DNA from 2 places in the Paenibacillus sp. FSL H3-0329 genome. Region 2 is predicted to be linked to the other one. Evidence: predicted binding sites of a transcription regulator. Region 2 holds the regulator's gene; the other holds the start of a gene.

Region 1 (15,373 bases), 810 kb from region 2:
ATTTATTTTTACCGATGGTATTGATGATGAGATTGTTGGGAATAACTGCTGCAAGCGTGCTTATTTGCGTGGTGCCTTTCTGGCTGGCGGATCGGTTAATAATCCGGAAGGCTCCTCCTACCATTTGGAGATTTCCTCGATGTATGAGGAACATTGTAAAGCATTAGTGGATCTGGCTGGGGAATTCCACTTAAATGCACGCTGCATTGAACGTAAAAAAGGATTCATTCTTTACATTAAAGAAGGCGAGAAGATCATTGAATTCTTAAGTTTGATTGGAGCGCATCAGGCGTTGTTCAAATTTGAGGATGTAAGAATTATGCGCGATATGCGTAATTCCGTGAATCGGATCGTGAACTGCGAGACCGCAAATCTCAACAAAACAATAAGTGCTGCGGTGCGGCAGATTGAGAATATCAAGCTGTTGCAGCGAGAAATGGGACTGGAGAATTTGCCGGATAAACTGCGTGAAGTAGCAGAAATTCGAATGGCGCATCCAGATATCAACCTCAAGGAGGTTGGTGAAATGCTCAAAGGTACAGTCAGTAAGTCGGGAGTAAATCATCGGCTTCGTAAGATTGATGAGCTGGCGGACAAGGTTCGAGGCGGCTAATTACTTTTTTTCTAGTGTGGTTTACGTTATAATGATATAATAATATAAAATTAATGTGAAACTTTTGGGGAGAACTCAATTAGGGGGTAAGCGTTTCATGACAAAGCACCCGGTAGTTGTTCGGTTGAAGACAGGGCTTCATGCCCGACCGGCAGCATTGTTTGTGCAAGAAGCTAACAAGTTTTCGTCGGAGATTTTCGTGGAAAAAGATGATAAAAAAGTAAATGCTAAAAGTATTATGGGGATTATGAGCCTCGCTATCAGTTCCGGCACGGAGATTTACATTAGCGCGGACGGTGCGGATGCCGATCAAGCTGTAAACGCTTTGACAAGTCTGGTCAGCAAAGAAGAGCTTGAGAACCAATAATAGGAAGACAACATCGTTTCTGCTAGGAAGACTTTATTTATCGCATGACCAAAAGCCCTTCGGGGCTTTTTTTAATACCAAAAAATAGATTGAGACGTGCAACATTTACCAAAATGACTCGTCTAGAGGATAATAACAAATCACAAGAAATGAAAGGGGCTGGCAAATATGAAAGGTTTATTGAAGAAAATTGGTTCAGTGATGATCGTAGGGAGCTTGTTAATTGGAGGGATCAGCATGAGTGGTGTTTTCCAAGGTCCTGCAAAGGCTTACGCAGATGAAGTGCAGAAAAATGTCGTTAGTGTAGTAGGTAAAGGCGAATTGTCCCTCAAGCCGGATATCGTATACTTGACCATCGGTGTGGATACTACGGCCACAACTGCGCAAGAAGCGCAGAAGACCAATGCCGCTAAAATTCAGAAGATTATGACTTTACTGAAGAATACTTGGAAAATTGCAGATAAAGATATTCAAAGCACGCAGTTTTATGTGCAACCCAATTATAGTTACAGCGAAAAAGAAGGACAGCAAGTGAAGGGGTACAACGCCAATCATACGCTGTTAGTGTCTTATAGAGATCTGACCAAGGTTGGTGAATTGCTGGACGCTGCATCTGCGGCAGGGGCGAATAATATCGGAAATGCACGTTTTTCTGTGGAAGATACTTCTGCATTTGAAGCTCAGGTGATTGAAAAAGCGATGGCGAATGCAGATGTTAAAGCAGGGGCTATTGCTAAGGCAGCTAAACGCAGCTTGGGTCAAGTGATCACGGTCAGCCAAAATGATGGCGATGTCACTCCGGTTTATTTTGAACAGAATCTAAAAATGAATATGGCTGCAGCAGATGCTGGTGCAAGCACATCCGTGCAACCCGGAGTAGTTAAAGTTACAACTCAGCTAAGCGTAATGTATGAATTGAAATAGTATCAGAACAAGGTGAATGCAGAGAGGAGAGGTGATCTTCCACTAGTAATAGTGGGGGGCGCCTCTTTTTTTGTGTAAGTTCTCTACGATTCTGTTTAATAAATTGGAAAGGAGAGGAAAAATAAGATGATGAATATTATTTCAAAAGAATCAGTACGCAAATGGGGCATAGGTCTGATGTCGGCAGGTTTATTGTTTGGTGGAGGTCTGCTGCCCAGCGAAACGGGTTATGCAGCAGCTAGTAAAACGGAGAATAAAGCTATTGATTCGCGTATCGTTTTAAAGGCAAACGGGATAAATTCGTTACAGGAAGGTATTTTGAAGGAAGGACAGGCCTGGATTCCCATAACTTTTATGCGAGATGTGTTGAGATTACCGCTTGCGTATGATAAGAAGGAAAATGCGTACATGATTGGAAAAGGATCGGCCACGGCGAAGTTGATGTTATCCAGTTACGGTACTTCTGTGTGGGTGAATAACTATTTCATTCGAGAGTATGAAGGGAAGTTAATTAATAATCGCCTCTACGTTCCATCAGGATTGTTAAATGATTATATGGGTTATAAGGTAGATTGGAGTCGGGCCGCCAGTAAGCTGAATGTGGTGAACAGACCGCAGAACGCGCTGACGGTAACCACGGAAACTTATGCTAAAGATCGGACAGAAGCTTTTATTCAGCTTGATTATCCGAAGATCAGTGGATTGGGCAATTCCAGTGCGCAACAAGCTATTAATAATACTTTGAAGGAAAGTGTTATGAAATTCGCGGCGGGTGCAGAACAGGATATCTCCGATCGAGATGGAGCAGAGCCCAAATACACCTATGATTCAGGTTATGTAGTGACCTACAATCAGAATGGTGTGATCAGCATAGTGATGCATCAGTATAGTGATACGGGCGGCGCTCATGGAATGACTAACCGTGAGGCATTCACCTTCTCGCTTAAAGATGGTAAACGTCTATTGTTGGGCGACCTGTTTGGAGCTAATCCAAACTACAAAAAACAGCTGAATGCTAAGCTGAGCAAGCTGCTGAAGGCAGAGGATAGTTATTTGGGAGGATTCAACGGATTGAATACGGAGAAATATTTCTATCTGAAGGATGACAAGGTTGTTCTGTTCTTCCAATTATATGAGTACACAGCGTATGCTGCAGGCTTCCCTGAGTATACCTTTAGTTTCAAAGAGCTTTTGCCGGATGACAGCAGCCCGTTTGCTGGCATGAAATAAATGGAGATACCTCGTCTCCGCTAATGTCAGCACAAGGCATCTCCCCCTTACCGGAGTTGTCTCTAGTTCATATGCTAAAGGGAGTAACTAGTTTATGAACGGGGGAGAGCTATGGGCTACCAATATACTGCAATTGGCGATTCCTTGACGACTGGATTTGGTGCTCTGCCAGGTAACGGTTTTGTTCCGGTGTACCGTAGAATGGCAGAAGGGAGACTGCGGACTACTGTAGCCTCTACGAATTTAGGCGTGAACGGAATGACTACTTCAGAGCTGGAGCAGCGGCTGCGCGGAAATTCCATGATGCGTGAGGCCGTTCGAGAAGCCGATATCATCACTGTGTCTATCGGTGGTAATGATTTGATTCACGCGGCCAAATCAGCAGCAAGACAGCAAGGGAACTTATCCGCAGAACTGCGCAGATCGCTTCAGGAATGCAAACAAAATTTCTCTGCAATTATGAATATCCTTATACAATTGAAGGCGAGGACGCGTAGACCTTTTATCATTAGAATTGTGGGATTATATAATCCCTATCCTCAGGTGGTTGGTGCGACAGAGTGGGTCAGACAGTTTAATCAATACGCAGCACAGTACAGCAGCCGAGTCTGTGGATTTGCTTCGATTTACAGTGAGTTCGCAGGAAATGAGAGAGGGCTGTTATCCATTGATCATTTGCATCCGAATGGCCGGGGTTATCGCGTAATTGCCGAGAAGCTGGATGCACTAGGTTATGGCGGGCTGAATTGATTGGATTTAGGTCTTCTATAAAATATAAAGAGGCTGTGCCCTATCCGTTATGGTTAGAGCACAGCCTCTTTATATTTTTACTTTATAGCTTACACACCGCTAGGCAATGTCTTCTCGATTACTTTATCTACGATACCGTATTCAGCCGCGTCTGCAGCAGTCATGAAGTAGTCGCGATCTGTATCCTTCTCAATACGTTCTAGAGGTTGACCCGTACGTTCTGCTAGAATACGGTTCAGCTTATCGCGCAATTTGAGGATGCGGCGGGCACGGATTTCAATGTCCGTTGCTTGACCTTGAGCACCACCCAGAGGCTGGTGGATCATGATCTCGCTGTTAGGCAGTGCGAAGCGTTTGCCTTTGGCGCCAGCGTTTAGCAGGAAAGCTCCCATGGAAGCTGCCATACCCACACAGATGGTGGAAACGTCTGGTTTAATGTACTGCATTGTATCAAAAATAGCCATACCTGCAGTAATGGAACCGCCTGGGCTATTCACGTAAAGGTGAATGTCCTTGTCAGGATCTTCGGCAGCCAAGAACAGCATTTGTGCGATGATAGAATTGGCTACCACGTCATTAACCTCCGTTCCAAGGAAAATGATGCGGTCCTTCAGCAGGCGGGAATAGATGTCATAAGCGCGCTCGCCGCGGTTGCTCTGTTCTACTACCATAGGAATATAACTCACGTGGAAAACCTCCTTGATATTGGTTCTTCAAATGTATTCATTTTTACTCTTGCCGTATTACCCACATGATAAACAAATTCAAACAAAAAGTCAAAGAAAGTCAAACTTATATTCGAAAAAAAGAGCCGACAAGCGGCTCTTTGGTTAAGTAGTAGTATAGGCACTACTAAATTATGTGCAAAAATCAAATTAATGGCGCGCCCGCCAAGAATCGAACTTGGATCTCAGGCTTCGGAGGCCTACGTCATATCCATTGGACCACGGGCGCAACAAAAATGATTATAATACAATTTTTACACAATTGCAATGTAATATTAATACTGGACAAGCGCTCTAGGGGCAGGCATCGGGTGCTATATCTTTTTCTGACCTTATTAATGTATAAGAAGACAAGTGCTTGAGAATTCTACTCTCGGAAGACTTGCGCTTCGAGCAATATTTGGTTAGAATATGGGTGGGACTTAAAAAGTTTACCCGGGACGTTTTGAGACCATGAACAAGGGAATAGAGGAAGACGAAGTTGCAGGAGTGAAAGTATGCGTAATTTATTAGATATCCAAAAGCAGCTTCTGCCTGATCTCATGGAAACCCTTAAGAGACGGTACACGATTCTTCATCAGATCATGCTGTCCGATATTATTGGGCGCAGAACGCTAGCCGCTTCGCTAGATATGACTGAGCGGGTACTGCGTGCCGAGACGGATCTTCTGAAATCGCAAGGGCTTATTGAGATCGAGAGTGTTGGCATGCGCATTAGCGCTGCTGGACGTAGACTGCTTGATTTGCTAGAGCCGGTTGTTAAGAGCCTATTTGGTCTGGATGAGCTGGAAGAGAAAATTCGAGCAACGTATGGTCTGGATAAAGTTATTGTAGTACCGGGTGATTGTGAGTCATCGCCGTTCACCAAACGAGAGCTTGGCCGGGCGGGTGCGAAAGCGCTGCTGAGTATACTTCGCGCAGATGATACAGTTGCCGTCACAGGTGGATCGACGCTTGCCGATATGGCTGATCAACTGACACCGCCGTTGTCCCTTTCCTATAAGAACGCTTGGTTTGTTCCGGCGCGTGGAGGATTAGGAGAGAGTATGGAGATTCAAGCCAACACGATTGCCTCAACAATGGCAAAGCGGGTTGGAGCCAACTACCGGTTGTTGCATGTCCCTGATTTGCTTAGTGGGGATGCATACCAATCGCTGGCACTTGACTCTAATATTGGAGAGATTGTACAAACCATCCGCAGTTCGCGTATTATTGTACATGGGATTGGGGATGCCATTGAAATGACCCGCCGCCGCAAACTGGACGAGGCTACAGTCTCGGAAATCCAGGGTGAAGGGGCAGTGGCCGAATCTTTTGGCTATTATTTCAATGAAGAGGGTCAGGTTGTCCATACCATGCTTACGATGGGTCTACGTCTAGAAGATATTATTCGGACAGAGAAAGTCATCGGTATTGCAGGAGGCAAACCCAAGGCCAAAGCCATTCATGCCATGCTGCGTTTCGGGCAGGAGAATATTCTCGTCACGGACGAGGCTGCCGCAGTAGAAATAGGCAAGGAAATTGACAATCAACTACAGCTATCTTCGTAGTTTTTAGATTGCAGGCAATAACATACTTCTTGCATCATACTTAACATTGTTGTCATGACAGACCTCACCGTCTGTTTTGAATAAATAAAACGAATTCTAGGAGGAACTATTCAATGAGTGTAAAAGTTGGAATTAACGGTTTTGGACGTATTGGACGCCTTGCTTTCCGCCGTATTCAAAATGTAGAAGGTATCGAAGTGGTAGCAATCAACGATTTGACTGACGCTAAGATGCTTGCTCATTTGCTTAAATATGATACAACTCAAGGTAAATTCCAAGGTGATGTTGAAGTGCATGATGGCTTCTTCAAAGTCAATGGTAAAGAAGTTAAGGTTCTTGCTAACCGCAACCCTGAAGAATTGCCATGGGGCGACCTAGGCGTTGATATCGTACTTGAGTGCACAGGTTTCTTCACAACTAAAGAAGCAGCTGAAAAACACTTGAAAGGTGGAGCTAAGAAAGTAGTTATCTCCGCTCCAGCTACTGGCGACATGAAAACTGTCGTTTACAACGTTAACGATGACATTCTTGATGGTACTGAGACTGTTATTTCCGGCGCATCTTGCACAACTAACTGCCTAGCTCCAATGGCAAAAGTACTGAACGACAAGTTCGGTATCGTTGAAGGCTTGATGACTACAATTCATGCTTACACTGGCGACCAAAACACTTTGGATGCTCCACATGCTAAAGGTGACTTCAGACGCGCTCGTGCAGCAGCTGAGAACATCATTCCTAACACTACTGGTGCTGCTAAAGCAATCGGTCTGGTTATTCCAGAACTTAAAGGTAAATTGGATGGTGCAGCTCAACGTGTTCCAGTTGCAACTGGTTCCCTGACTGAGCTTGTAACTGTTCTTGATAAGAGCGTTACTGTTGAAGAAATCAACGCAGCAATGAAAGCAGCTTCCGATCCAGACACTTATGGTTACACTGAAGATGAAATCGTATCTTCTGACATCAAAGGTATGACTTTCGGATCCCTGTTCGATGCTACACAAACTAAAGTATTGACTGTTGGCGACAAACAACTGGTTAAAACTGTTGCTTGGTATGACAATGAAATGTCCTACACTGCACAATTGGTTCGTACTTTGGAGAAATTCGCTAAAATCGCTAAGTAATTGACTTGATATAAGCAACATCTATAGAGCGGAAACAGAAATTCCTTGTTTCCGCTCTTTCTAAATGTATTTCTTGTTTCCTGCTAGAAACAATTTTGGGTGTGGAGGAATTAATCATGAACAAAAAAAGCGTCCGTGATGTAGAAGTAAAGGGTAAGCGCGTATTTGTACGCGTGGATTTCAACGTACCTGTAGAAGACGGTAAAATTACTGATGATACTCGTATTCGCGAAACACTTCCAACCATTAAATATTTGATCGAGAACGGTGCAAAGATCATTCTTGCGAGTCATATGGGTCGTCCTAAAGGCGAATTCGTAGATTCCATGCGTTTGACTACTGCTGCTGAACGTCTGTCCGAGCTTCTTGGCAAACCAGTAGCTAAAGCTGACGAAGCAATTGGCGAAGCTGTAAAAGCAAAAATCGCTGAGCTAGGCGAAGGCGACGTACTTGTACTTGAAAATGTTCGCTTCTACCCAGGTGAAGAGAAAAACGATCCTGAACTGGCTAAACAATTCGCTGAACTGGCTGATTTGTTTGTTAATGATGCGTTTGGCGCGGCTCACCGTGCACATGCATCGACAGAAGGTATCGCTCATTTCCTGCCGGCTGTATCCGGTCTTTTGATGGAGAAAGAATTGTCCGTTCTTGGTAAAGCTCTTTCTAACCCAGAACGTCCTTTCACTGCGATCATCGGGGGTTCGAAAGTTAAAGACAAGATTGATGTTATTGATAACTTGTTGTCTTTGGCTGATAACGTCCTGATCGGCGGTGGATTGTCTTATACATTCACTAAAGCACAAGGCTTTGAAATCGGTAAATCACTAGTAGACAACGACAAACTTGACGTTGCTCTTGGATTCATCGAAAAAGCAAAAGCACTTGGTAAAAACTTCATGCTTCCTGTTGATGTTGTTGTTGCTGATAAATTTGGTGCTGACGCTAACACTAAGATCGTTGATTACAATGAAATCCCAGAAGGTTGGGAAGGACTTGATATCGGACCTAAGACTCGTGAACTTTATGCCGATATTATCAAGAACTCCAAGCTGGTTGTCTGGAATGGACCTATGGGCGTATTCGAAATCGATAAATTCGCTGAAGGTACACTTGCAGTAGCAAAAGCTTGTGCAACTACTGAAGGTTACACTGTTATTGGTGGCGGAGATTCCGCAGCAGCAGCAGAGAAATTCCACCTGGCTGATCAAATGGATCATATCTCCACTGGTGGCGGTGCATCCCTTGAGTTCATGGAAGGCAAGGCGCTTCCTGGCGTAGAAGCACTGAACGATAAGTAAGACCTAAGAAGGAGGCAACATAAGTCATGAGAACACCTATTATTGCAGGTAACTGGAAAATGTTCAAAACAGTTCCTGAAGCAGAAAGCTTTATTGCTGAAATTAAAGGCAAAGCAGAAGTAGAAGGCGTTGAGACTGTAATCTGCGCTCCATTTACTAACCTGCCTGCACTTGTAGCAGCTGCAAAAGGTACTAACATCAAGATTGGTGCACAAAACCTACACTTTGAAGATAACGGTGCTTACACAGGCGAGATCAGTGGTGTAATGCTAAGTGATCTTGGTGTGGACTATGTTATCATTGGCCACTCTGAGCGTCGTGCTTATTTTGGCGAAACGGATGAAATCGTGAATAAGAAAATGCATGCTGCATTCCGTCACGGAATTACTCCTATCGTATGTGTTGGCGAAAAGCTCGAAGAGCGTGAAGCTGATCAAACTAAAGCAGTATGTAAAGTACAAACTGAAGCTGCATTCCAAGGTCTTAGTGCCGAGCAAGCAGCAAAAGTTGTTATTGCATACGAACCTATCTGGGCTATTGGCACAGGTAAATCTTCCACTTCCCAAGATGCTAACGAAGTTATTGCTTACATCCGCAGTCTTGTAAAAGATCTGTATGATGCAGCAACAGCTGAAGCTGTTCGTATTCAATACGGCGGCAGCGTGAAGCCTGAGAATGTAACTGAGTACATGGGCCAAAGCGACATCGATGGTGCGCTTGTTGGCGGTGCCAGCTTACAACCGGATTCCTTCGTTCAATTGGTTGAGGGGGCGAAGTAAGATGTCAGCTCCAAAACCCGTAGCTTTGATCATCATGGATGGTTTTGGTTTGCGTGGAACGACAGAAGGTAATGCCGTTGCTCAAGCCAACAAACCTAACTATGACCGTTACCTGAAACAATATCCTAACACTACACTCACTGCTTGCGGTGAAGCTGTAGGCCTTCCGGAAGGGCAAATGGGCAATTCCGAAGTAGGGCATTTGAATATTGGTGCAGGCCGGATCGTTTATCAGGATTTGACTCGTATCGATAAATCGATCCGCGAGGGCGAGTTCTTCGATAACGAAACCCTGGTTAGTGCAGTGAGAAATGCTAAGAACACTGGCAAAAAGCTTCACCTATATGCGCTTGTATCCGACGGAGGGGTACATAGCCATATTAACCACCTGTTTGCTATGCTTGACCTGGCTAAAAAAGAAGATATGCATGAAGTGTATATCCATGCTTTTATGGACGGCCGTGACGTAGCTCCTGATAGTGGGAAGAAGTTTGTCCAAGATCTAGTAGCTAAAATCGAAGAGGTTGGCGTGGGTACAATTGCAACGGTGTCCGGACGTTATTACGCAATGGATCGTGATAAACGTTGGGAACGTGTAGAGAAAGCCTACCGTGCTATGGTTTATGGTGAAGGCCCTAAATACACGGATGCTGTGCAAGCCATCACTTCATCTTATGAAAACTCGGTATTTGATGAATTCGTTGAACCTAGTGTAATTGTAGACAGTGAAGGCAAACCTGTAACGGCAGTAGAGAGCGGCGATTCCGTCGTGTTCCTCAACTTCCGTCCTGACCGTGCTATTCAATTGTCACAAGTGTTCACGAATCAAGATTTCCGCGGTTTCGACCGTGGTCCTTTGTTCCCGCAAAACCTGCACTTCGTATGCCTAACTACTTTCAGCGAAACGGTACAAGGTTATGTAGCCTACTCACCGAAGAACCTGGATAACACATTGGGTGAAGTGCTTGTTCAACAAAACAAGAAGCAACTGCGCATCGCGGAAACTGAAAAATATCCGCATGTAACCTTCTTCTTCAGCGGTGGACGTGACGAGGAGCTTCCTGGGGAAACCCGGATCTTAATCAACTCTCCTAAAGTGGCAACCTATGATCTTCAACCTGAGATGAGCGCATACGAAGTGGCTGCAGCCTGCGTAGCGGAAATCGAAGCGGAAAGACAGGATGCTATCATTCTTAACTTTGCCAATCCTGATATGGTTGGACACTCCGGCATGCTGGAACCAACAATCAAGGCTGTAGAAGTGACGGATGAGTGTGTGGGTAAAGTAGTGGATGCGGTTGTTGCCAAAGGTGGCGTTGCAATTATTATCGCTGACCATGGTAATGCAGATATGGTATTTGACGAGAACGGTCGCCCGTTCACAGCTCATACAACCAATCCTGTTCCGTTCATCGTGACTACTGAGAATGTTGTATTGCGTGAATCCGGTATTCTTGCAGACGTAGCACCAACAATCCTAGATTTGATGGGACTTCCTCAACCTGCGGAAATGACCGGACAATCCATGATTGCTAGCCGTAAGTAAGGTAAGGTATAACGCCTTTGATTTTAAGCTATACAAGTAAGACCAAAACAATGTTAAAAGGAGATTAACTTACATGACTATTATTTCTGATGTATATGCTCGCGAAGTCCTTGACTCCCGTGGTAACCCTACAGTAGAGGTTGACGTTTATCTGGAATCCGGTGCTAAAGGCCGCGCTATCGTTCCTTCCGGCGCTTCCACTGGTGCTCACGAAGCTGTAGAACTTCGTGATGGCGACAAATCCCGTTACATGGGTAAAGGCGTTCTGAAAGCTGTTGAGAACGTAAATGAAATCATCGCTCCAGAAGTTATCGGTATGGACGCTCTTGACCAAGTGGGCATCGACAAATTGATGATTACTTTGGACGGAACTCCTAACAAAGGTAAATTGGGCGCTAACGCAATCCTAGCTGTATCCATGGCAGTAGCTCGTGCAGCTGCAGCAGCTTTGGATATTCCTTTGTACGTATACCTGGGCGGATTCAACGCTAAAACTCTTCCAGTACCAATGATGAACATCATCAATGGTGGTGAGCATGCGGATAACAACATCGACGTTCAAGAGTTCATGGTTCTTCCTGTAGGAGCTCCAAGCTTCAAAGAAGCTCTTCGCACAGGTGCTGAAATCTTCCACAACTTGAAATCCGTACTTCAATCCAAAGGCCTGAACACAGCTGTTGGTGACGAAGGTGGTTTCGCACCGAACCTTGGTTCGAATGAAGAAGCAATCACTACAATCATCGAAGCTATTGAAAAAGCTGGTTACAAACCAGGTGTTGACGTATTCTTGGGTATGGACGTTGCTTCCACTGAGTTCTACAAAGACGGTAAATACACCCTTGCTGGCGAAGGTAAATCTTACACTTCCGCTGAGTATGTTGACCTTCTTGCTTCATGGGTTGAAAAATATCCTATCATCACAATCGAAGACGGTATGTCCGAAGACGACTGGGATGGCTGGAAATTGCTTACTGAAAAATTGGGCGACAAAGTCCAATTGGTTGGTGACGACTTGTTCGTAACTAACACTGAGCGTCTTGCAACAGGTATCGAAAAAGGTATCGGTAACTCCATCTTGGTTAAGGTTAACCAAATTGGTACATTGACTGAAACTTTTGATGCTATCGAAATGGCTAAACGTGCTGGTTACACAGCAGTTATCTCCCACCGTTCCGGTGAATCCGAAGATAGCACAATCGCTGACATCGCTGTTGCGACTAATGCTGGTCAAATCAAAACAGGTGCTCCTTCCCGTACAGACCGTGTTGCTAAATACAACCAATTGCTTCGCATCGAAGATGAGTTGGGTGAATTGGCTCAATACAACGGCCTGAAATCCTTCTACAACCTCAAAAGATAATCTGCTTTTATAGCAGACTTCTAAGACCCGCCGTTATGGTGGGTCTTTTTTATGATTTGAAGAAGATAGACTTCAATAGGTTTATCCTTATCTTGCAAGAAAAGCTACGACTTAACAGTCTAAGCTGTTGTATTACCGACAGCGCTATGATAAAATAAGAATACTGTTTATGTATCGTGATAACCTAAATTACCATAGATAGTGATGCTTAGGCGTAGGAGGTGGAAGTGAATGGATATCTTTTTGAAAGTTGTGCTCCTGATTTTTTCCGTCGGTCTTATTGCGGTCGTTCTTCTGCAAAAGGGGAAAAGCGCGGGTCTTTCCGGTGCCATCTCTGGCGGTGCTGAGCATCTCTTTGGTAAAACAAAAGCTCGTGGTATGGAGCTCGTACTACAACGTGTAACTGTTGGACTTGCTGCTGGTTTCTTTATCATGGCGATTCTAGCTGCAGTTCTAATCGACTAAAAGATCTACCGTAAGCCCTCGCTCTGTTCTAAATGGAATAGAGCGGAGGCTTTTTTGTTATATTAAAAGGAGTTAAAAAGCACCTAAGGGTGCTTTTCTTTTCATATTCGCAAAGAAAAAGGCTGGATCGATAGGAAGTAAACCTGCAGTCGGCATGGATGTATTTCAGCATTTAAAGGAAATTTTGTACTGTGTTAACCTTTGGATGACAGTAACAGGGATGCGCAGGATTGATTTCGTGTATACTAGGGTATGAAGTAGTAAAGGTAAAATTTACTTGGCATTACTGCATGGCAGGACAAGATATACATATTTGCCAGCGGCTTGAAGCCGCGGAGGGCTGGGGTGACGAACATGATAACACAAGAAATATTACTCGATTTCATGCGGGAAACTGCATATAAACCAATGACTTATGAAGAGCTGGTGAGTCATTTTGCTCTAGAGGATAGCGAGGGGTTTAAAAAGTTCGAGGAACTGCTGATTGAATTAGAGCAGGATGGAAGAATTGTATTAACCCGTACTGCACGTTATGGCGTGCCAGAACGGATGGATTTGCTGCGTGGACGTTTACAAGCACATGCGAAGGGTTTTGCTTTTCTAATCCCGGATGATCGTGATCATCCTGACGTATATATCCATGCAAATGATCTTAAGGGAGCTATGAATGGCGATATCGTTCTGATTCGTATTACCTCTAAAAGTCCGTCCGGCGGACGTATGGAAGGCGAAGTAGTACGTATTGTAAAACGTGGCGTGTTGCAGACGGTAGGTATATTTCAGAACCTGGAGACCTATGGTTTCGTGCTGCCTGATGATAAGCGGATTAATCGTGATATTTTTATTCCGAAGCAATCCTTTAAAGGTGCTGTTGATGGTCAAAAGGTCGTTGTGCGTATTGTGAGTTATCCGGAAGGCCGAGCAGCGGCAGAAGGTGAAATTATTGAGATTCTCGGACATAAGGATGATCCGGGTGTTGATATTCTTTCCATTATCCGCAAACATCAATTACCTGAGGCATTTCCAGCTGAAGTACTGGATGAAGCCGATAGCGCTCCTGATTCAATTACAGAAGAGGAGATTGCGGAGCAAGGAAGACGCGACCTGCGCGGACTGAACATTGTTACGATTGATGGCGAAGATGCTAAGGATTTGGATGATGCGGTAAACGTACAGCGCTTGGAGAATGGACATTACAAGCTGGGCGTCCATATAGCAGACGTAGGTTATTATGTGCGTGAAGGCTCTGAGCTGGATAAAGAAGCCTATGATCGCGGTTGTAGTGTGTATTTAGTAGACCGGGTTATTCCGATGCTGCCGCACCGTCTATCGAACGGAATTTGCAGCTTGAATCCACAGGTAGACCGGTTAACAATGTCCTGTGAAATGGAGTTTAACGAGCAAATGAAGGTTGTGAAGCACGATGTCTTTACGAGCGTGATTCGCACCAAAGAGAGAATGACTTACTCCAATGTTCGTAAAATTCTCGAAGACGAAGATCCAGAGCTGCTGGAACGTTATAGTCCACTGATTGACGATTTCCACCTCATGAAAGAATTGGCGATGAAGCTGCGCGATGCGCGGATGCGCCGGGGTGCGGTTGATTTTGATTTTGAAGAGAGCAAAATCATCGTGGATGAGAACGGCAAGGCTGTAGATATCGTGAAGCGTGAACGTTCTGTAGCGGAACAGATTATCGAGGAGTTTATGCTGGCGGCAAATGAAACAGTTGCTGAGCATTTCCACTGGTTGAAGGTTCCGTTCCTTTACCGGATTCACGAAGATCCAGACCCAGAGAAGCTGCAGAATTTCATGGCTTTTGCGGCCAACTTCGGATATCACGTGAAGGGCCGTGGCAATTCGGTTCATCCACGTGCTTTGCAGGATCTGTTGGAGCAAATCCAAGGCACAAAGGAGCAAACGGTCATCAGTACGATGATGCTGCGTTCCATGAAGCAGGCAAAGTATGATTCAGAGAGCACGGGCCATTTCGGACTGGCTGCGGAATATTATTCTCACTTTACTTCTCCAATTCGCCGGTACCCCGATCTGGTCATTCACCGCGTAATGCGTGAAGTGATTGAGAATGGAGGGGCACTGACCCAGAAGCGGCATGATTATTTGTCTAGCCGGATGCCTGACATTGCTCAGCAGTCTTCGGAACGCGAGCGTGTGGCGGTAGAAGCTGAACGCGATACGGAGCAACTGAAGAAAGCAGAATACATGCAGGATAAAGTAGGCGAGGAATTCGAGGCTATGGTCAGCAGTGTGACCAGCTTCGGAATGTTCATCGAGCTGGATAATACCGTCGAAGGTCTTATTCGTCTCAGTGCAATGAGCGACGATTATTATCACTTCGACGAAGGTCATATGGCGCTCATTGGCGAGCGCACATCGCGTGTGTTCCGCATTGGTGACGAGGTGAAGATCCGAGTCGCCAAAGTAAATATGGATGACCACACGATCGATTTCGAGTTGGTCGACATGAAGCCACGCGCGCCAGGCGAGCACCGCGGTGGTGGCTTTGCGGGCGGCCGCGGAGGCAAGGGCGGCCGTTCGGGCGGCGGCTTCATTAAGCCGGCCGGGGGCAAAGGCGCCGCGGGCAAGGGACGCGGCGGTAAAGGCAAGCCGGGCGGCGCTGC
Region 2 (15,373 bases):
AGAAAGGTATTGTCTCCAGGCCCATCATCCTTATCATACATATGCTGTGAGTGTTCGCTTGGTTTGTTATCTCGTAGAAATATAAGACAAAGAGTATTGTATGAAAATTATTTTTGCTTATATTTAGACAAAAAACGCCCCTGCAGCATAATGCTGCAGAGACGTTTAACCGCGGTTCCACTCTGCTTGAACGAATCAAATGAGCCGCTATTGTAACAAACGGCAGAATTTCTTCATTCCACTTGGCATCATTAACGGCGACGTTCCCGGCGCGATCTAATGAGCCTTAAAAAGGTCATTCAACCGTGCAGCTCACAGGCGCATGTTCTGCCCCGGACAAATGAATAACTCCCAGCCCGAAAGGGTGTCCCTTTCTCGGTTATTCTCTCTGGCAATTGTCTTCAATGGACGTACTTCTCCTGATCACAGCTATTATCATATAATTCTATCTTAGCGCAAAAGACAAGATACTGACAAGGGGGTTTAGTCGTATGAAATACGACCTTAAGCGCCCTTAATTTGTGATTTCAAACGTTCGATAACGCGATTTTTGCCGAGCAAAGCAATGGTTATATTAAGATCACGTCCGTGCGTTTGTCCGGTCAGAGCCACACGAATTGGCATAAAGAGTGCTTTGCCCTTATGACCTGTTTCTTTCTGTACTTCCTTAATCAGAACAGCCATGTTGCTTGCACTGAAATCCTGACAGGCTTCAACTTTAGCCAGGAAAGCAGACAATACCTCAGGGACTTGGCTTTCAGCCAGAACCTGCGCTGCTTCCGTCTCTAACTCTAGGTGACTGCGGAAGAACAGTTCCGATAGCGCCACGATGTCAGAAGCTGCAGTCATCTGCTCTTGATACAACGCGACAAGGCTTTCCGCCCATGCTTGTTGCTCTTCGTTCAGCTCAGCAGGTATTTTACCCGCTTTTTGCAGATGTGGAATAGCTAGCGCAGAGATCCGTTTAGGATCAGCATGCTTAATATAATGATTATTCAGATGCGCCAGCTTGTTTTTATCAAATACAGCCGGGCTTTTGGACAAACGGTCCGCATCAAAAATAGAAATAAGTTCTTCTTTACTGAAGATCTCTTCTTCTCCCTCTGGAGACCAGCCAAGCAGAGAAATGAAGTTAACCAGAGCCTCAGGCAAGTAACCCAATTCATCATATTGCTCGATAAACTGAATAACGGATTCATCCCGTTTGCTGAGCTTCTTGTGGTTGTCGCCAACAATAAGCGTCATGTGACCAAATAAAGGTGGCTCCCAGCCAAGCGCTTCATAGATCATAAGCTGGCGGGGTGTGTTGGAAATATGGTCTTCTCCACGCAATACGTGGGTAATAGCCATCAGATGATCGTCAACAGCTACCGCGAAGTTGTAGGTCGGAATTCCGTCCTTCTTCACAATAACAAAGTCACCCATTTCTTTTGTGTCAAAAGAAATACTGCCTTTTACGAGATCATCAAACGCATACGTACGATCTTCTGGCACACGGAAGCGAATGCTGGCAACTCGTCCCTCAGCTTCAAAAGCTAGACGTTGCTCTTCAGTCAGATCACGATGTTTGCCAGAATAACGAGGCGTTTCTCCGCGGGCAGTCTGTTCTTCACGTTCCGCCTCCAGCTCTTCCTCTGTGCAATAGCAGCGGTAAGCCAAACCTCTGTCCAGCAAATCCTGCCAATGCACACGATATAAGTCAAGACGTTCTGTCTGACGGTAAGGTCCGTACTCTCCGCCAACATCAACACTCTCATCCCAATCCATACCCAGCCATTTCAAATACTTAAGCTGGCTCTCTTCACCACCAGCGACATTGCGCTTTACGTCTGTATCTTCAATTCTGATAATGAATTTACCGCCTTTATTACGGGCGAACAGATAGTTAAACAGCGCCGTTCTGGCGTTACCTATATGTAAATGTCCCGTAGGGCTCGGTGCGTAACGCACCCGGACTTCATCCGTCATTGTATTCCCTCCGCTTCATATGGTTGAACTTAATTTACTACTTAGACCATCTCAAGATGATATCACATCTTGGAGTAGACAGACAATAGATTGTGCGGCAATTCCTTCGCCGCGTCCGGCAAAACCAAGCTGCTCAGTTGTAGTAGCTTTAACATTTACCTTGGACGGGTCGGCATTAAGCGCACGTGCGATAATCTCGGTCATTTGTGGAATGTACGGAGCCATCTTAGGCTTTTGGGCGATAATCGTTGAATCAATATTTCCCAGCTTATATCCTCGCTCACGAGCAAGTGCCCATACCTCTTCTAATAACTTCAAGCTATCTGCGTCCTTAAAGGCTGGATCTGTATCCGGAAAATGCCTGCCAATATCACCAAGTCCAAGTGCGCCTAGAATCGCGTCACTAACTGCATGCAGCAGTACATCTGCATCGGAATGCCCAAGCAATCCTTTTTCGTAAGGAATCGTAACTCCCCCAATAATACAAGGCCTGCCCTCTACCAGCTGATGCACATCAAATCCTTGTCCTACAGCGATCATGATTGTCCCTCTCCCCTGTTTCTTTCTGTGAATTCTGCATAATCCAAATCATCAGGTGTCGTAATCTTAATATTTCTGTAGCTTCCCTCTACCACAGAAACCGGAATCCCCGCACGCTCCGCCAAGCTGGAGTCATCGGTGCCCAGAAAGCCATCCCGTTCCGCCGCTGCATAAGCCTCCAGCAAATCAGAAAGACGAAAAGTCTGCGGGGTTTGAATCGCCCACAGACTTCGCCGATCCGGCGTAGACAGTACTTGTCCTTCATTATCCACCTGTTTGATCGTATCCTTGACGGGTACAGCAAGAACCGAAGCACCAATCTGCTTCGCTCGTTCGTAGCAAGCCTCAATTTCATTCGGCTGTACAAACGGACGAACACCATCATGTACCATTACCCACTGTGTCGTAAGTTTCAACAACCCTTTATGTACGGAATGCTGACGCTCAGATCCACCAGTTACTATAGCCTTAACCTTGTCCAGCTTATAGAGCTGTATCCATTCCCGGCAGCGTTCAACATCCTCTTCACCGGTTACGAGCACGATTTCAGAGATCAATTCGTGCTGCTGGAATACCTCCAGCGTATGAACGATAATCGGCTTCCCCTGCAGTAACAAATATTGCTTGCTCTCCGCAGTTCCCATTCGCGTTCCTCTGCCTGCCGCCACAATGACGACGCCCACACTGTTTGACATTAATCTGGCTCCTGTCTTTCACGTATAATCCCATCATAACGTGTTTGGCGGGCATTTCCAACCCATAGGACAGTCCCCATACACTTTATCTTCACTTATTGCGCTTTTTCCAAAAGTTTTGGCTTAGCAAATATCATTCGGCCAGCCGAAGTTTGCAGCACGCTAGTGACCAGAACCTCCATCGTAGTCCCGATATATTCCCGTCCGCCCTCTACAACAATCATCGTTCCATCGTCTAAGTAGGCTACACCTTGCCCATGCTCTTTGCCATCCTTAATGACCTGAACTACGATTTCCTCACCAGGCAGCACTACTGGCTTCACAGCATTCGCCAGATCGTTAATATTCAGTACGGAAACGCCCTGCAATTCGCAAACCTTATTTAAGTTGAAATCATTAGTGACTACTTTACCTTGCAGTACCTTCGCCAACTTCACTAACTTACTGTCAACCTCAGAGATTTCTTCAAAATCTCCCTCATAGATCAATACCTTCACATCAAGCTCTTTTTGAATTTTGTTTAGAATATCAAGCCCACGCCGTCCCCGGTTCCGCTTCAACAAATCCGAAGAATCAGCAATATGCTGGAGCTCTTCTAGTACGAATTCAGGTATGACAATGGTTCCCTCAATAAATCCCGTCTTACAAATGTCAGCGATTCTTCCATCGATAATAACACTTGTGTCGAGGATTTTATGTTCCTCAAGCCCGCGGCCTTCCGGCTCAGCCGCTTGACCCCAGCGTCCAGATGTCCACAGTGCAGCTAGCTCCTCTTTTTTCTCCAAACCGATCCGCAGCCCCAGATATCCAAAAGCTAACGTAGCTGGCACTTGCAGCAGCTGCCCAGCTTTCCCAAGCCAGATCATTGCAGGGTATAACAGAAGAGATAACAGAAGCCCCCCTGTAAGCCCAGCTGCACTTGCAGCTAATTCATTCATTGGAATACGCGAACAGTAGTGAACCGCCTCCCGCAGTTTTGAACCTCCCCATTCCGCGCATAAAGACCCCGCAAACAAAAAAATAATGGCACCCAGCACCGTAAATAAAATGCTTCCTTCTACAGGTAAGCTTTCACCCAGCTTTTCCATCCCCTTGGGGAATCCTCTTTCGAGCGCATGGTATAGCGAAAAACCTGACCAAGCACCACATATTAAGGCAAAAGACAAAATCACTTTTTTCCACATAACCTAACGCACCTCCTTTTTATTCATCCTAAATGGATCTATTCCTCACCAGTATGTTCCAATTTTCAAGACGATAAACTTGGGTTAGTGCTGGAAATGCAAAAAGGCTTTGCCATCCCCTAGGGAAGACAAAACCTTTGGTCATAATTTATTCAGTTACCTTACCTTATGGACCGATTAACCGTTCTTGGAGTGATACACTTTATCCTCTGAACGGCTACGACGACGATGACGGCGTCTGGCTGTCAACCGATCAATATTTTGCTTAAAGCCGTATAATGCGTAAATTCCAAGTAAGACAAAGATCAGCTTAGCGATTTGCTCTGGGAACACAACAGCTACAGCCACTGCAACAACAATAACCACTGGCGCTCCAACCACCGCTTTTTTCGGCAATCCAATCTTTTTAAAATTAGGATATTTAACAGTGCTGACCATCAAATAAGATAAGAGCAGTGTAGCAACGATCATAAACGGAGCCGAAACATCTTTATTAAAAAGAGCTAATGTGGCCAGTACACCACCTGCAGCAGGAATTGGCAAACCGATAAAATAACCCGGAACCCCCGGACGAACATTAAAACGGGCTAAGCGCAAAGCACCAAACACCGGAAAAATCGCAGTTACTGTCCAGCCTAATGCAGAGTTTAAATCCTGCAGGCTTGAGACGTACAAAATAACGGCCGGTGCGACTCCGAAAGAAACGACATCAGATAAGGAGTCCAGCTCCTTGCCAAATTCGCTTTCGCATTTTAGAGCGCGAGCTACTCGACCATCTAAGCCGTCTAACAGCATAGCAATAATAACCATGATAGCGGCCATGCTAATCTTACCGTCAAACGCCATCATGATACCAAACATTCCGAGCATCAAATTACCTATCGTAAAAAGACTCGGAATTGATTTTTGTATCATTTCTTCACCTCAATTTTCTAACTTTGGCCTTTAACGTCCCCAATATTACGTGATTGTATGTTATTTACATTTGCCTGTCAATAAGAACTTGCTTCTGTAAACGTTTGAGCCCATCCTGAATATTACGGGCCCGCACCTCCCCAATTCCGTCCACTTCATCCAATTCAGCTATGCTTGCGGACATCAAATTAGGCAGCATTTCAAACCGCTCCACCAGATTGTGAATGATCACATTCGGAAGCCGCGGAATTTTGTTAAGCAGGCGATAACCACGTGGAGTCACCACTTCTTCAGAGGTAATGGCCGTAGAAGAATAACCCAATATACGGGCAATATGGTTGTCATCCATCAGATCATCATCGCTTATCCGTTTGAGACCAGCGATAATTTCACGGATTTTATCTTCCTGCTCTTCCTTAGCATAGTCTCTGTATAGAAGCCATGCTTCTTCCTCTGTATTTCCAACCAGTTCTTCCATCTGCATGCTGATCAGGCGTCCTTCGTTGCCCAATTCGTTGATATAGCGTTTGATCTCCATTTTTATGCGCAAAACCATCTCTACACGCTGGATAACACCCACTACTTCAGCAACGGTAACAATGCCCTCATATTCTGAAGCTGACAAATTCGTCAGTCCTTGCGTGAGCACTGCTTTATACTTCTCGAGTGTCTGAATCGCTTGGTTAGCCTTTGCCAAAATTGCGCCGATCTCTTTGAGTGCATAACGTATCGAGCCTTGATAAAGCGTGATGATATTGCGGCGTTGTGAAATGGAAACCACCAGCTTACCCGTTTGCTTCGCTACCCGCTCCGCGGTCCGGTGACGGATCCCCGTCTCGATGGATGAGATAGAGGAATCCGGTATAAGTTGTGTATTAGCATACAATATACGCTTTAAATCCTCACTTAGAATAATAGCTCCGTCCATTTTAGCTAGCTCATATAAATAATTGGGCGAAAAATCGCAGTTAATGGAGAATCCGCCATCCACTACGTCCATCACCTCAGGACTGTACCCTACGACAATAAGTGCCCCTGTCTTAGCGCGCAGCACATTCTCCAAACCTTCCCGAAAAGGTGTACCCGGTGCCGCCAGTCTGAGCAGATCATTCATATTCTCTAATTGGTTATATTCTTTCATATCCCTGTGCCCCCTAATCTAACGCGACCGATAGTGCATCTGCTACGGTACTGACGCCAATAATCTGGATATCTTGCGGGTGCTTCCATCCCTTCATGCTCTTTTCAGGCATAATCACCCGCCGGAAGCCAAGTTTTGCGGCCTCCTTAACGCGCATTTCCGCGCGCGAAACGCCTCTTACCTCACCGGTAAGTCCTACTTCTCCGAAGAAAACGTCGTAAGGTTTTGTTGAAATATCACGAAAACTGGAGGCGATACTAATTGCTACAGCTAGATCAATCGCCGGTTCATCCAGCTTTACTCCCCCGGCAACATTAAGGTATGCATCCTGATTCTGCAGGAACATGCCCATCCGTTTCTCGAGTACAGCGATAATAAGTGCCATCCGCTGGTGATCCATGCCTGTGCACATTCGCCGTGGGGAAGGGAAGTGGGTGGCAGCAACAAGTGCCTGAAGTTCTACAAGCACAGGTCTAGTTCCCTCCATACTAGCCACCACAGTAGAACCAGCCACGCCAAGCGGACGTTCCGATAAAAAGAGCTCCGATGGATTCTCTACTTCGGTAAGCCCCGCTTCACCCATTTCGAAAATGCCGATTTCATTCGTAGAGCCAAAGCGGTTTTTTACAGCCCGCAAAAGTCTATACGTATGATGCCGCTCACCCTCAAAATACAGCACGCAGTCCACCATATGTTCAAGCATCCGTGGTCCAGCAATAGCCCCTTCCTTGGTAACATGACCAACGAGAACTGTTGCAATTCCACGAATCTTAGCGATACGCATAAATCTTGTCGTACACTCCCGAACCTGGGTCACGCTGCCTGGCGCACTCGTTACTTCTGGCATAAATACGGTCTGAATAGAATCGATGACAAGAAATTGTGGCTGGATTTGTTCGATCGCTTCTTCTATGCTTTCCATATTTGTCTCACATAGTACATAAAGCTCCGTTGACAACGCATCGAGGCGATCCGCGCGCAGCTTAGTTTGCCTTACCGATTCTTCGCCCGAGATATACAGTACTCGCAATCCCTGTGTTGTAAGGGCGTGCGAGGTCTGTAATAAGAGCGTAGATTTACCGATTCCTGGGTCTCCCCCTACTAGTACCAGCGATCCTGGTACGATCCCCCCACCGAGAACACGGTTAAGCTCACCTATACCTGTCAGTATGCGCGGTTCCTTGTCACTTTCTATACTTATGATCGACTGTGCCTTTTCTTTACTATGAAAAATAGGGGCATTCATTCCCTGTGTTTTGACTACGCTTTCCGTTTCCTCCACCATGGAGTTCCAAGCCTGGCACCCTGGGCATTTCCCGAACCATTTTGGCGATTCGTATCCACAGTCGGTGCAAAAAAATTTTGTTTTTGCTTTAGCCATTTGTTCTCCTTACGGTCCGAACTGTTTACAATTCGGATCATTTTCTTCTAATGAAAGTTTACCATTTCTACCCCTTTAACGAAAGGTCATTCGGTATTTGCATTAAATGTATATTTTAAATTGATCTATTTCCAATAAAAAAAGCTTCCGCTCCTCTATAAATAAGGAGCGAAAGCCTTGTTTATTTTATTCGGATTCTACTTCTTTTTCAAGCGCTGGCGCTACTGGAGCATCCACTTTAGTCACCACAAGTTCTCCGCCGACCTCATCAATATTGAGGGAATCACCCTTTTGGATATTTCCTCTCAACAATTCCTCAGAAAGACGGTCCTCAATATGCTTCTGAATTGCCCGGCGCAATGGACGTGCACCAAAGGCTGGGTCATAACCTTCTTTAGCCAAGAAGGCCTTCGCTGCATTCGTGAGTACGAAATCAACATCATATTCACGCAGGCGCTTGCGGAGCTCATCAGACATCAACGTAACGATCTCAGCGATATGTTTCTCATCGAGTGAGTGGAAGACGATGATTTCGTCGATCCGGTTCAAGAACTCTGGACGGAAGCTCTTCTTGAGCTCTTCCATAACCTTGCCCTTCATATTGCCGTATTCTGCTCCTGCATCTTGCACAGCCGTGAATCCAAGCGTCGAATTCTTCTTGATTGCCTGTGCGCCTACGTTAGAGGTCAGAATGATAAGTGTATTACGGAAGTCAACTACCCGGCCTTTAGAGTCGGTAAGGCGACCATCTTCAAGCACTTGCAGCAAAATGTTGAATACTTCCGGATGCGCTTTTTCAATTTCATCAAGCAGTACTACAGAGTATGGTTTACGACGTACCTTCTCTGTTAATTGGCCGCCTTCTTCATAGCCGACATATCCAGGAGGGGCACCAACTAAACGGGACGTGGAGTGCTTCTCCATGTATTCCGACATATCAATACGAATGACCGCATTTTCATCGCCGAACATAGCTTCAGCAAGCGCACGTGCCAACTCAGTTTTACCTACACCCGTAGGACCGAGGAAGATAAACGAGCCCATTGGACGTTTCGGATCTTTAAGACCCGCACGCGCCCGGCGCAATGCCCGGCTGACAGCCTTAACAGCTTCGTCCTGACCAATCACTCGTTCATGCAACAGAGCTTCCATGTTAAGCAGACGGTCGGTCTCTTCTTCCTTCAGCTTGCTTACAGGGATCCCCGTCCAGCTTGCGACAACCTGTGCGATATCTTCAGGTGTAACTTCAGAATCGGTGCGTCCTTGCTTTTCTTTCCACTGGTTCTTAGTCGTATCAAGCTCTTCACGGATTTTTTGCTCCGTATCACGCAGGGCAGCCGCTTTCTCAAACTCTTGGCTCTGAACAGCGGAATCCTTCTCCTTGCGGATATCATCCAAGCGCATTTCTAGTTCCTTCAGATTTGGCGGGATAGTGTAAGAGTGAAGCCTTACTTTAGACCCTGCTTCATCGATAAGGTCAATGGCTTTATCCGGCAGGAACCGATCCGGAATGTAACGATCAGACAGCTTTACAGCTTCCACGATAGCTTCATCCGTAATTTTCACACGGTGATGTGCTTCATAACGATCGCGAAGTCCAAATAGAATTTGTACCGCTTCTTCTGGAGATGGCTGATCCACCGTAATCGGTTGGAAACGGCGCTCCAAAGCTGCATCTTTTTCAATATATTTACGATATTCATCCAGCGTCGTCGCACCGATGCACTGAAGTTCTCCGCGGGCTAAAGCCGGCTTAAGAATGTTAGATGCATCAATAGCACCTTCTGCGCCACCAGCACCGATCAGCGTATGAAGCTCATCGATAAAGAGTACGATATTCCCCGCTTGGCGAATCTCATCCATGATTTTCTTGAGGCGGTCTTCAAACTCACCGCGATATTTAGTACCAGCCACTACAGAGCCCATATCGAGCGTCATTACGCGTTTGTCGCGCAGTGTTTCTGGAATTTCATTATTAATGATCTTTTGGGCCAAGCCTTCAGCAATAGCTGTTTTACCAACCCCAGGTTCACCTATCAACACCGGGTTGTTCTTCGTCCGGCGGCTCAGTACCTGAATAACACGTTCAATTTCCTTGCTACGACCGATAACTGGATCCAGGTTGCCATCCTTGGCATAAGCCGTCAAATCGCGTGCTAGGCCGTCTAGAGTCGGTGTGCTGACATTAGCAGGTGTTCCGCTATGGCTGGATGCAGCCTCGCTGCTTCCCAGAAGCTGAAGCACTTGCTGACGAGCTTTGTTCAAGCTGATGCCGAGGTTATTAAGCACACGAGCCGCGACACCTTCTCCTTCACGAATAAGTCCTAGCAGAATATGCTCAGTGCCGACATACGTATGTCCCAGCTTGCGGGCTTCGTCCATCGACAACTCGATTACTTTTTTGGCGCGAGGAGTATAAGCAATGTTCGTAGGTTGTTCTTGGCCTCTGCCAATCAGTGTCTCCACTTCGTCCTGGATTTTCTCAAGACCCAGACCCAAAGCGATTAATGCTTTAGCAGCAATGCCGTCTCCTTCACGAATAAGTCCTAGCAAAATATGTTCTGTGCCAATATTGTTGTGTCCTAAACGAACAGCTTCTTCCTGCGCTAGCGCTAGCACTTTTTGTGCGCGTTCCGTAAATCTTCCAAACATCATATCTCCTGCACCTCCATGAATAATAAATATCTATATTAATGTTGTGTTCCCAGTGTTTCTCGGAGCAGTTTCGCCCGATACATATCCCGTTCAGTGGCGTTCATCTCGTCACCGAACATTTTTTGCAGAAATCCTGGCTGTGTCTTAACGTTAAGCTCATTAAGCACGGAAATCGAAGGGCCTTCCAGTATGCCAAGGTCAACCCCAAGTCTCACATCAGACAGCCGTTGTGCGGATTCTTTAAGCTCCATTAGAGCTGCATAACACAAAATCCCATAAGATCTTTTGACTCGGTCTGTAATTCTTAAAGCGGAATCTACAAGCAGCCTTTCACGGGCATTTCGTTCATGCTCTATAATCTGGGTGACTACACTGTGAAGGTTCTCGATGATTTCACTTTCCGTTTGACCGAGAGTAATCTGATTGGAAATTTGAAAGATGTTCCCTACTGCTTCGCTGCCCTCACCATAAATTCCTCTTACAGTCAATCCCACTTGATTCACTGCTGACAATATGCGATTGATCTGTTGGGTCATCACTAGTGCTGGCAAATGCAGCATTACTGAGGCACGCAGCCCTGTACCCACATTGGTGGGACAACTGGTCAAGTATCCTCTTTTATCATCAAAAGCGTAATTAACAGCTGATTCGAAGATATCATCGATGGCTGTCGCACGTTCCCATGCTTCTCTTACCTGAAGACCCGGGAACAGACATTGGATCCGCAGATGGTCTTCTTCGTTAATCATGATGCTGACCGACTCATCTTCATTTAATATCACAGCTGCACCACGTGAATCATTAGCCAGATTAGGACTGATGAGATGTTTCTCGACCAATACCTTTTTGTCCAGTTCATTCACTTCAGCAAGCTTTATCAGTTGAAAAGATCCGAATTCGGCAGCAGTTTCCCCATGAAACACAGGGGCCAGCAGCTCTAATACTTCTTCCGATTGCTCTAAGGAAGCAAGCATAGGGAATGGAAGATGCTCTAAGTTACGTGCAATACGCATACGGCTGCTAATTACAATCTCGGAGTGACTGCCTCCCGAGCGCATCCAATCACTAAGCGCTTGTTCAGTAAATCGGAGACTTGACATGTCATATCCCCCCTATATATCAAAGACTTTACTCTTGTGCCATTTCTTTTTCAAGTTGGCGAATTTGATCCCGCAGCTCTGCCGCAGTTTCGAATTCCTCCTGTGCGATACTTTGCTGTAATTCCAGCTTCAATTCATCAATTTGCCGTTTGAACACAATCTGTGCTCCAGCACGTTTGGGAATCTTGCCTACATGCGAAGTGCTGCCATGCACCCGTTTAAAGAGCGGGTCCAGTGCACTGTTAAAATATTTATAACAGGAGCTGCAGCCAAAACGACCCAATTTGCTAAACTGCGAGTACGTCATCCCACAATTCTCACATTGCAGACTCTGCGTAGTCTTCGTAGCAGCCGTCTTTTCCTTACCGGCCCCTTCAAGATCAAGCAGACCAGACAGCAAGCTGTGAATGGAGAATCCTCCAGCAGTTCCCGGGATCAGTTCACCCTTCTCCCGCGCACAGCTCTCGCAGATATGAAATTCTGTCTTCTCTCCATTCACGATCTTGGTGAAATGGAGTGTTGCTGGCTTGACGCCACATTCCTGACATTGCATAAGCGAAAGCCCCTCCCTTATGATTGACAATTATTTGCCTAACAAAGAGATTAACATCGCCTTCATAATCTTGGCCCGAATCTCATCCCGATATGGAATCTTAACCGTTAGGCAATCCCGAGAAACAGCAGCGCGCATAAGACACGCCTCACGCTTGCTTAGAAAACCAGCTTCCTCCAGTTGATAAATCAACCCTTCGGCAGCGTTCTGATCTATCCCGCCACCTATAGTATGGTTTAAATGGGCATGCAGTGCCACGTTGGGCGGCAATTCAAAACGTTGAATACGAATATATCCCCCGCCACCACGCTTACTTTCCACCACATAGCCTTTTTCCAGTGTAAAGCGTGTACTAATAACATAATTGATCTGTGACGGTACGCATGAGAACTGGTCCGCCAGGTCATTTCGCTGGATTTCCACCGTACCTTCGGGACTTTCATGCAAAATATTCTTCAGATATTGTTCAATAATATCAGAGATATTGCGCATCACTCATCCTCCAGTGCTCTTTAAAGCTTCATAATATCGCTTGCGCCCGCATCCTTAATGACATTCATTAGTGAACTTCATTCATATAAGTCTGAAGAAAACTTCACGAATTCAGAGGATCGCACTGTATGTCATCAGGTGCGTTGACTTTGACTTTCTTTGACTTTTTAATATTATAACATATTCTGTGCTAATTCCAAGAGGATTCTCTTATTTTTCACTTTTTTCAGCGAATGTATTCGGAAATAAAGAACTCTCCCAGCATCTTTCGAAGGGGAGAGCCTAATTATTTTCTAAAAATGATCAAAAAGTGCGGTTTCAGCTTGCGGTATGATTTCTTCGAGCCATTCCAGAGCCGTCGGATTACCAGTCACACGTCCATAACGAGCCAGCTCTGCTGGGCGTTTATATCCAAACATTAGAATCGTCAGCGTACCAATATCACAGCTTAAGTCAGCTGCATCCCGTTCACCCTCTATACGCAAGAAAGCTGCTGCTCCCTCTTCGGAGACAGTCCATTCCCACAACCCGTCATTCCATGGTGCATATTTATCTTCAATATAAATAACCTGTTTCTTCTGACTGCTGTGACACTTAAAAGAATAACTCTCCACAAATACTTTAGCATTAACAATACGCGCCATAAAATAAGGATAATTCTCCTGCTCTATACGCGGATCAGGCAGCAAAAAGGGTAACATATCATCGGATGGCACCAGTTTTAGCGATGCACCGGTCACCATCGAATCGTGATTCGCAAGAAATGTCCACAGCCCCTGCCGGGCCTGTTCGTTCAAAAACACAAATTCATCAATGACCAGTTCTCTATTTTCTATCTTATATAGTACGTATCCTTCAGGTTCCCCAAGCTGTGAATAAAATACCGCAGTCTGACCTTCATTATCCAGAACAGAGTTCTCCCACCAGTCCAAATCACGCTTAAGTGTTCCGTTATATCTAACTGCAAAACGATTGTATAAGTTGTCCAATACTTCGATATCTTTAACACCACGTCTTACCTTGCCCTCAACTTCAACCTTCTTGGGAAACTTGGCAACAGGAATGGAGTATTTCTTATATTCACAATAAACTTCCCAACCAAATTTGCGATAAAAGGGGATCAAGAACGGATGCAGAAAAGATAATGTCTGCCCCGCCTCATTCATCGTTTGCAGCGTATGCGCTAGGAGCTTTGCCACATGACCCTGTCTGCGATTCTCCGGCCATGTCGCTACCCCAGCGAGCCCTCCCATAGGTACTAATCTACCTTGTATGTACACTTGGAATGGAAGAAGAGTAAGTTTGGCTTCCAAAGTACCTTCTTCAAAAGCACCCCATACGCGTTCTGCTTTAAATCTTTCCTTAGCATTAGCCCTTTTCTCACTAGGCAGCTTGTATTGAAAAGCATATTCAGATAAATCCATGCTTAGATCAAACTCTTCTGAGTGCAACTGTCTGATATCCACAAAACTCACCTCACCATTTATGAATTTACTTTTATGGTTAGTATAACAAGAGAGTGTATTGTGTGCGAATTATAAGGATATTTTTCGAACTTTTTTTAGTTATCCACAGCTTTAAGGAGTTTCAAAAATAGTCTTGTAATCTTGTCCTATTCAAGTTAAAATAATTATCCACTTATCAATCCCTCTATCCACATAAATCTGACTATATCCACAGCAACCCGTGTATTACTTAGGTTTTCTGTTGACAGATCTACATAAATATGTACTTAATCCACACCATTCGGTGATTTTTTGCCTTTTAATTATCTATCCACATGTGCGTAAGTTTTCTGCAAATTCCAATGAATTATCCACAAGTTTTCCACAATCTATAATAGACGCAAAAAAGCCACTGTCGATTACTCAACAGTGGTCTTGTGTGCTTGGCAACGTCCTACTCTCCCAGGACCCTTCGGTCCAAGTACCATCGGCGCTGGAGGGCTTAACGGTCGTGTTCGGGATGGGTACGCGTGGAACCCCTCCGCTATCGCCACCAAACATGCGTCTGTGAAACAGACGCTGCCGCGTGAAATTCGGTTCATCACCAGAAGTGAGAATGAATTTCTAAGCGTGTTACAGGCTTAATCGCCTGAAAACTGAATCCGAAACGAATCTGCATTCTAAGTATAGGATAAGCCCTCGACCGATTAGTATTGGTCAGCTCCATGCATTGCTGCACTTCCACCTCCAACCTATCTACCTCGTCGTCTTCAAGGGGTCTTACTAATTGGGAAATCTCATCTTGAGGGGGGCTTCACGCTTAGATGCTTTCAGCGCTTATCCCGTCCGTACGTAGCTACCCAGCCATGCTCCTGGCGGAACAACTGGTGCACCAGCGGTACGTCCATCCCGGTCCTCTCGTACTAAGGACAGCTCCTCTCAAATTTCCTGCGCCCACGACAGATAGGGACCGAACTGTCTCACGACGTTCTGAACCCAGCTCGCGTACCGCTTTAATGGGCGAACAGCCCAACCCTTGGGACCTACTTCAGCCCCAGGATGCGATGAGCCGACATCGAGGTGCCAAACCTCCCCGTCGATGTGGACTCTTGGGGGAGATAAGCCTGTTATCCCCAGGGTAGCTTTTATCCGTTGAGCGATGGCCCTTCCATGCGGTACCACCGGATCACTAAGTCCGACTTTCGTCCCTGCTCGACTTGTAGGTCTCGCAGTCAAGCTCCCTTATGCCTTTGCACTCTGCGAATGATTTCCAACCATTCTGAGGGAACCTTGGAACGCCTCCG

What was found. Region 2 encodes CtsR, which represses protease genes until heat stress. Its sites were predicted from a motif close to ATGGTCAATAAAGGTCAAACA; they were not measured.
Region 1: the regulator CtsR is predicted to act here: its motif matches at 4,657-4,677, upstream of clpP (ATP-dependent Clp endopeptidase proteolytic subunit ClpP).

Annotation. Positions count from the first base shown of each region.
Region 1 is NZ_CP150150.1:182,385-197,757, forward strand. It holds gene whiA (DNA-binding protein WhiA) at 1-613, shown strand, start outside; gene NSQ66_RS00890 (HPr family phosphocarrier protein) at 711-980, shown strand; gene NSQ66_RS00895 (SIMPL domain-containing protein) at 1,149-1,904, shown strand; gene NSQ66_RS00900 (DUF4163 domain-containing protein) at 2,031-3,134, shown strand; gene NSQ66_RS00905 (GDSL-type esterase/lipase family protein) at 3,246-3,884, shown strand; gene clpP (ATP-dependent Clp endopeptidase proteolytic subunit ClpP) at 3,974-4,570, opposite strand; tRNA gene NSQ66_RS00915 (tRNA-Arg) at 4,764-4,838, opposite strand; gene NSQ66_RS00920 (sugar-binding domain-containing protein) at 5,107-6,159, shown strand; gene gap (type I glyceraldehyde-3-phosphate dehydrogenase) at 6,273-7,283, shown strand; gene NSQ66_RS00930 (phosphoglycerate kinase) at 7,400-8,581, shown strand; gene tpiA (triose-phosphate isomerase) at 8,608-9,360, shown strand; gene gpmI (2,3-bisphosphoglycerate-independent phosphoglycerate mutase) at 9,362-10,906, shown strand; gene eno (phosphopyruvate hydratase) at 10,980-12,266, shown strand; gene secG (preprotein translocase subunit SecG) at 12,498-12,731, shown strand; gene rnr (ribonuclease R) at 13,086-15,373, shown strand, end outside.
Region 2 is NZ_CP150150.1:6,249,883-6,265,255, forward strand. It holds gene gltX (glutamate--tRNA ligase) at 505-1,968, opposite strand; gene ispF (2-C-methyl-D-erythritol 2,4-cyclodiphosphate synthase) at 2,020-2,508, opposite strand; gene ispD (2-C-methyl-D-erythritol 4-phosphate cytidylyltransferase) at 2,505-3,203, opposite strand; gene NSQ66_RS27745 (PIN/TRAM domain-containing protein) at 3,299-4,387, opposite strand; gene pssA (CDP-diacylglycerol--serine O-phosphatidyltransferase) at 4,565-5,302, opposite strand; gene disA (DNA integrity scanning diadenylate cyclase DisA) at 5,367-6,443, opposite strand; gene radA (DNA repair protein RadA) at 6,457-7,824, opposite strand; gene clpC (ATP-dependent protease ATP-binding subunit ClpC) at 8,011-10,479, opposite strand; gene NSQ66_RS27770 (protein arginine kinase) at 10,515-11,579, opposite strand; gene NSQ66_RS27775 (UvrB/UvrC motif-containing protein) at 11,608-12,132, opposite strand; gene NSQ66_RS27780 (CtsR family transcriptional regulator) at 12,163-12,624, opposite strand; gene NSQ66_RS27785 (GNAT family N-acetyltransferase) at 12,918-14,090, opposite strand; rRNA gene rrf (5S ribosomal RNA) at 14,511-14,627, opposite strand; rRNA gene NSQ66_RS27795 (23S ribosomal RNA) at 14,757-15,373, opposite strand, start outside.